Regions from separate parts of the Corynebacterium sp. HMSC071B10 genome, predicted to be linked through region 2. Evidence: riboswitches for the same ligand, from Rfam matches in the RefSeq annotation. Region 2 holds a riboswitch; the other holds the start of a gene.
What was found. Region 2 has a riboswitch for thiamine pyrophosphate ahead of HMPREF2990_RS05545 (ECF transporter S component). Riboswitches for the same ligand answer to the same signal wherever they lie in the genome.
Positions count from the first base shown of each region.

Region 1 (3,408 bases), on a different contig from region 2:
CGCACATGGAGCAGAAGTGTGCGGTCTTCGCGGGCTCTGCGGGCAGCGTCTCGTCGTGGTAGGCCTGCGCGGTGTCCGGGTCGAGCGAGAGCGCGAACTGATCCTCCCATCGGAACTCGAAGCGGGCCTTACTCATCGCGTCGTCCCAGTCGCTCGCGCCCGGGTGGCCCTTCGCCACGTCGGCGGCGTGTGCGGCAACCTTGTAGGTAATCACACCGGTCTTCACGTCGTCCTTGTTCGGCAGCCCCAGGTGCTCTTTCGGGGTGACGTAGCAGAGCATCGCGGTGCCGCCGGCGGCGATGTGGGCCGCGCCGATCGCGGAAGTGATGTGGTCGTAGCCGGGCGCGATGTCGGTCACCAGGGGGCCAAGCGTGTAGAAGGGGGCGCCGCCGCACCACTGTTCTTCCTTCTCGTTGTTCAGCTGGATCTTGTCCAGGGGCACGTGGCCGGGGCCCTCGATCATCACCTGGACGTCATAATCCCAGGCGCGCTTGCACAGCTCGCCGATGGTCTTCAGCTCGGCGAACTGCGCGGCGTCGTTCGCGTCGGCGATGGAGCCGGGGCGCAGGCCGTCGCCAAGCGAGAAGGCGACATCGTATTGGGCAAAGATCTCGCACAACTCGTCGAAGTTCTCGTAGAGGAAGCTCTCCTTGTGATGCGCCAGGCACCAGCCTGCCATGATCGAGCCGCCGCGGGAGACGATACCGGTCACGCGCTTGGAGGTCAGCGGCACGAACGGCAGGCGTACGCCGGCGTGTACGGTCATGTAGTCCACGCCCTGCTCGCACTGCTCGATGACCGTGTCGCGGAAGATCTCCCAGGTCAGGTCCTCGGCGATGCCGTTTACCTTCTCCAGCGCCTGGTAGATCGGCACCGTGCCGATCGGCACAGGCGAGTTGCGCAGGATCCACTCGCGAGTGGTGTGGATGTCGTTGCCGGTGGACAAGTCCATCACGGTGTCCGCGCCCCAGCGGGTGGCCCAACGCAGCTTGTCCACCTCCTCGCGGATGGAGGAGGTGACCGCGGAGTTGCCGATGTTGGCGTTGATCTTGGTCAAAAACGCGTTGCCGATGATCATCGGCTCGCTCTCCGGGTGGTTGATGTTGTTGGGGATAATCGCGCGGCCCGCGGCGACCTCGGCGCGGACTTTTTCCACGTCGCAGTGCTCGCGCAGGGCTACGAACTCCATCTCGCGGGTGATCTCGCCGCGCCGGGCGTAGGCCATCTGGGTGACGCGTTTGCCAGCCTTTGCGCGCAGCGGCGTGCGGCTTTCGCCGCGCCACTCTTCGGAGGCGGCGCCGCGCTTGGCGGCACGGGTGCCGTCGTCAAGCAGATTGCGCTGGCGGCCTGAGTACTCCTCAACGTCGCCGCGGGCGTGGACCCACTCGCTGCGCAGCGCGGGTAGGCCCTCCTCCGGTTCGGCCCAGGGACCGCGCGTGCGGTAGAGCTTGAACGGCGCGTTCGGTCCGGTGGGGGAGTCATCCAGGTGGACTGCGGTCTCGGGGACCTCGAGCCCGTTCTTCCGCAGCGGCGCGTATGCGTGTTTGCGGTGGATTTCTTGCGCGTAGGCGTCAGTCATGACACTCCTTCAACTTCCTTCGCTGGTGCTAACCAGACAGGTTCGGACGGTGCCCGCGCGGCGTGTAGCGCGATCTCAGCCCCTACCGTGGGGCGCCCGTGTGGGATTGCGTCATAGAGTGTAGCGGCTTACAACGCAGCGCCGCCATTGAGATAGTTCACGTAGCGGACCGCGTCGTCTTTTGCGTAGAGGTAACAGAAATCGGGGTCGCTGGCGTCCTCAGCGACGTTTTCGGGATTGAGCCTTAAAGACTCGGGAGGCAGCGGTGCATCGCGCCACGTCCCCTCCGGGGTGAAAAACCCGACAACGTAACCGCGGCAGTGGTTGCCCTGGGGGTAGGTGTCCATCGATTGTGTGACCCACATGATCGGTCATCCTTTCACTGGTTTCACTTCTCAGATTACCCCGTTTACCTGGGCTTTGTTAGCGATTCGCTAAAGAGGGGGCCCGTACGGGTGGTGTAGCCGAAGGGCTCGACGTGGATGATGGTTTCCGCTGCGCCGAGTGTGTCGGCGATGCCGGCTTCCACCTCGTCGGCGTGCGCGTGGGCGTAGGAGACGGTCCACTCGCCCGGCACCTGCATAACCAGACTGATCAGGCGCTCGCGCCCGAAAGCTGCGGTGCGCACGGAGGTAAACGTCACCCCGTTTTTGGCGGCAAAGTCATCGAGGAAGGTGTTGAGTTTGCTCAGCTCCTCATCGGGCAGCACCTCCGCCAGCAGGCTCAAAATGGCGCTGCGAAGCAGCTTGAAGCCGGTGAACAAAATGTTGGCACCAACGAGCAGCGCCACGATCGGGTCCAGGATCTCCCACCCGGTGATGGCGACGAGTGCCATGCCCACGATGACACCCACGGTGGTCAGCACGTCGGTAAGCAGGTGCTTGCCGTCAGCCTCGAGCGTGATGGAGCGGTAGCGCTTGCCCGCGCGCACCAGGGCGTAGCCGGCGGCGGCGTTGAGCAGCGCGGCAATCACGGAGAACACCAGGCCGATGCCGAGCTGCTCCAGCGGCTGTGGGTTGAGCAACCGGTCGATAGAGGTGTAAATGATGGCCACCGCTGCCACCAAAATAAGCGAGCCCTCCACCTGTGCGGAAAAATATTCAGCCTTAGAGTGGCCAAAATTGTGGTTCTCGTCCGCTGGTTTTGCCGACAGCTTCAGGGCCCACAGGCCGACGACGGCGGCGACGAAGTTGATCACCGTCTCGATGGCGTCGGAAAGAAAGCCCACCGAGCCAGTGACCCAGGCGGCGATCATCTTCAGCACGATGGTGGCAATGGAAACAGCGATGGACAGCCACATGAAGCGTTCCAGAATCTGCTGCTCTTTGCGGAGTGACGGGGGCATGTCAGCCATGCTGATCCTCCCAAAATAGGGGCGCTTCGGCGCCGCGTGTAGATACGGTCCGAAGGTCTCGCTCACTCGGCCAGCAACGCGCTGCGGCGGTCGAGCCGGTTGTCCGGGCGCGGCGCGCCAGTATGTCGAACAACCGATTGCGGGCTACTCCCCTTCACTAGCTACCTAATTGTAGCAAGCCCGGGGAAAGTATGATTTTCGCGTACACTGGTCACCATTTTGTCCCCAACGATTGGATAGTCATGGCTCGCAAACGCAGCCTGCAAACCGACCCACTCATCTTTGGTGCATCGCTCGGCTTCGTCGTGCTCTTCGTAGCCGCGACGATCGCCTTCGGCGACCGCGCGCGAGCCCTCTACGCTGATGTGTCCGGGTTCCTCATGGACCACTTCACCTGGATGTATATCGGCGGCATCTCCGCGGTGCTCGTCTTCCTCATCGTCATCTTTGTATCCCGCTACGGCAACATGCGGCT
Region 1 is NZ_KV817955.1:29,471-32,878, reverse strand. Features, by position in the region: gene thiC (phosphomethylpyrimidine synthase ThiC) at 1-1,579, opposite strand, end outside; TPP riboswitch at 1,577-1,689, opposite strand; gene HMPREF2990_RS01370 (hypothetical protein) at 1,708-1,944, opposite strand; gene HMPREF2990_RS01365 (cation diffusion facilitator family transporter) at 1,989-2,933, opposite strand; gene HMPREF2990_RS01360 (BCCT family transporter) at 3,176-3,408, shown strand, end outside.
Region 1: another riboswitch for thiamine pyrophosphate. It lies ahead of thiC (phosphomethylpyrimidine synthase ThiC); the one in region 2 lies ahead of HMPREF2990_RS05545 (ECF transporter S component).

Region 2 (3,408 bases):
GCTCGAAGAGGCCGGCCTGACGGACACCGAGCGCCGCGCCCGCCAATACCCGCACGAGTTCTCCGGCGGCATGCGCCAGCGCGCGCTGATCGCGATCGGCCTGGCCGCGCGCCCGAAGCTGCTGATCGCCGACGAGCCGACCTCCGCGCTCGATGTCACCGTGCAGAAGAAGATTCTGGACCATTTGCGCTCGCTTATCGACGAGCTCGGCACCGCCCTCCTCTTCATCACCCACGACCTCGGCCTTGCCGCGGAGCGCGCGGACCACCTCGTGGTGATGCACCGCGGCCGCATCGTGGAGCAGGGCCCGAGCCTGAAGATCCTGCGCAACCCGCAGCACCCGTACACGAAGCGCCTGGTTAAGGCGGCACCTTCGCTGGCGTCGGCACGCATCCAGTCCGCGAAGAAGCAGGGCCTGGAGACCTCGGAGAAGCTCACCACCGGCGAGGCGGGTGAGCTCGTTGTTGAGGTGAAGAACTTGGTCAAGGAGTTCGAGGCGCGCGGCCGCAAGTCAAAGGGGCAGATGTTCCGCGCGGTTGACGACGTCTCCTTTGACATCCACCGCGGCACAACGCTTGCGCTGGTTGGCGAGTCCGGCTCCGGCAAGTCGACGGTGGCGAACATGGTGCTCAACCTGCTCGAGCCCACCAGCGGCGAGGTGCGCTTCGAGGGCAAGGACGTCAACACACTCAAGGGCGCGGAATTGCGCGAGATGCGGCGCAAAATGCAGGTGGTCTTCCAGAACCCCTACGGCTCGCTGGATCCGATGCATTCGATCTATCGCTGCATCGAGGAGCCGCTGACCCTGCACAAGGTGGGCAACCGTAAAGAGCGCGAGGCGCGCGTGGCGGAACTGCTCGACATGGTGCAGATGCCGCGCTCGGCGATGCGCCGCTACCCGAACGAGCTGTCCGGCGGGCAGCGCCAGCGCATCGCGATCGCGCGCTCGATGGCGCTGAACCCGGACGTCATCGTGCTCGACGAGGCGGTCTCCGCGCTCGACGTACTCGTGCAGAACCAGATTCTGAAACTGCTCACGGACCTGCAGGAGGAGCACCAGCTGTCCTACCTGTTCATCACCCACGACCTGGCGGTTGTGCGCCAGACGGCGGACCACATCGTGGTGATGGAGAAGGGCCGCGCGGTGGAGCAGGGCGATGCGGACAGCATCTTCGACAACCCGCAGCACGAGTACACACAGAACCTCATCGCCTCGGTGCCAGGCCTCAACATTGAGCTGGGCACCGGCGAAGAGCTCGGCATCGACGTCGGGTAGGATTTTCGGGGCATTTGAAAAACACGGGAGCTGGGCGCACGTCCGGCTGAGAATCCGCGATACGCGGTAAACCGTCGAACCTGATCCGGGTAATACCGGCGAAAGGAAGGAATAATGACAAATCGTGCTGCCTCCAGGACCAACTCCTGGCGCGTGATCGACATCGTGACCGCGGCCGTCCTCGGCGTGGCCTGCGGCCTGCTGTTCGTGCTGTGGAATGGCGTGGGGTATGCGGGCTACAAGGCTATCGACGCCGTCACGCCCGGCCTCGGCGGCCTCTTCACCGGCATCTGGCTCATCGGCGGTGTGCTGGGTGGGTTGATCATCCGCAAGCCGGGCGCGGCGGTGTTCGTGGAGGTGCTCGCCGCCTCCGTCTCCGCGCTGCTGGGCAGCCAGTGGGCGATCGAGACGCTGTACTCGGGCCTGGCGCAGGGCATCGGCGCGGAGCTGATCTTCCTCATCTTCATGTACAAGCGCTTCTCGCTCGACGTCGCGGTGCTCTCCGGCATCGGTGCCGGCGTGGGCGCGTTCGTGCTGGAGCTGTTTACCTCCGGCAACCTGGCGATGAGCCTGTCGTACAATGTGATCTACCTCGTGTGCACCTCGATCTCCGGTGCGGTACTCGCAGGTGTGCTCGGGTACTTCCTGGTCAAGGCGCTGGCCAAGACCGGTGCGCTCGACCGCTTCGGCGCGGGCCGCGAGCGCCTGCGCGCCGAGGCGAGCTAGATGGCAGCACCCGCGATTGAAGCCCGGGGCTTAAGCTACCAGTACGCCACCCGCCCCAAACCAGCGTTTACGGGCGTTGACCTGCGCATCGAGCACGGCGAGCGCGTCATCCTTACCGGCGACTCCGGCTCCGGGAAGTCCACGCTGCTCGCGGTCCTTGCAGGCCTGGCCGGTGACGAGGAGGACGGTCACAGCGCGGGCCGCCTCACTGTCAACGGCACGGTCGGCATGGTGATGCAGGACCCGGAGGCGCAGACCATCCTCACCCGCGTCGGCGACGACGTCGCCTTCGGCGCGGAGAACCTCGGCGTGCCGCGCGAGGAGATCTGGCGGCGCGTGGAGTACGCGCTCGACGCGGTGGGCCTCGACGTGCCGCTGGATCACAACACTGCGCACCTCTCCGGCGGACAGAAGCAAAGGCTCGCGCTTGCGGGCGTGCTCGCCATGGGCGCGGACATCCTCATCCTCGACGAGCCGACCGCCAACCTCGACCCAGCCGGGCGCGACGAGGTCATCGCCGCCGTGGAGCACGTGTGCGCGGCAACCGGTGCCACGCTGATCGTGGTGGAGCACCGCCCGCGACCCTGGGCGCACCTGGCCACGCGCGCGTATCGCTTGGGTGAGGGTGGGGTGGATGAGGTGGGCGTCGATAAGCTGCCCGGGGCACCGGAACTGCCGCCTGCGCGCGGCGTGCGAGGCGACGCTGCGGCGCTGACGACGCGCGGAGTGCAAACGCGCGTGGGCCCGCCGCGGGACCTGCGCATCCCGGAGGGCGCGTCCACCGTGATCACGGGCCCGAACGGGGCGGGCAAGACGACGCTCGCGCACGTGCTGGCGGGCCTCGACGCCCCGCGCGCGGGCGAGGTCGTCTACTCCGAGTCGATTCGGCGGGGGCTCGAGACGCCGGCGATCAAGTGGAAGTCGGCGCAGCTCGCGGAGCGCATCGGCTTCGTCTTCCAGGAGCCGGAGCACCAATTCGTCACCTCGACGGTGCGCGAGGAGATGGCGCTGTCGGGTGCGCCGCAAGCGCGCATTGACGAGCTGCTCACGCGCCTGCGCCTCGATCACCTCGTCGGCGCGAACCCGTTCACGCTTTCCGGCGGGGAGAAGCGGCGGCTGTCGGTGGCGACTGCGCTGGTCAACGCGCCGAAGCTCGTGCTTTTCGACGAGCCCACCTTCGGCCAAGACGACCGCACCTTCGTCGAGCTGGCGGGGCTCATCCGCGAGCTGACCGAGCGCGGCGTCACCGTCGTGTCGATTACGCACGACGAGGCGTTCATCGCCTCGCTCGGCGACCACATTATCCACCTGGAGGCGACACAGTGAACCTGCTCGAGGGGATTAACCCGGTGACCCGCATTTTGGGGCTGGCGCTTCTGACCACCCCGCTGCTGGTGAGCATTGAT
Region 2 is NZ_KV818004.1:161,378-164,785, reverse strand. Features, by position in the region: gene HMPREF2990_RS05550 (ABC transporter ATP-binding protein) at 1-1,276, shown strand, start outside; TPP riboswitch at 1,290-1,401, shown strand; gene HMPREF2990_RS05545 (ECF transporter S component) at 1,391-2,002, shown strand; gene HMPREF2990_RS05540 (ABC transporter ATP-binding protein) at 2,003-3,328, shown strand; gene HMPREF2990_RS05535 (energy-coupling factor transporter transmembrane component T family protein) at 3,325-3,408, shown strand, end outside.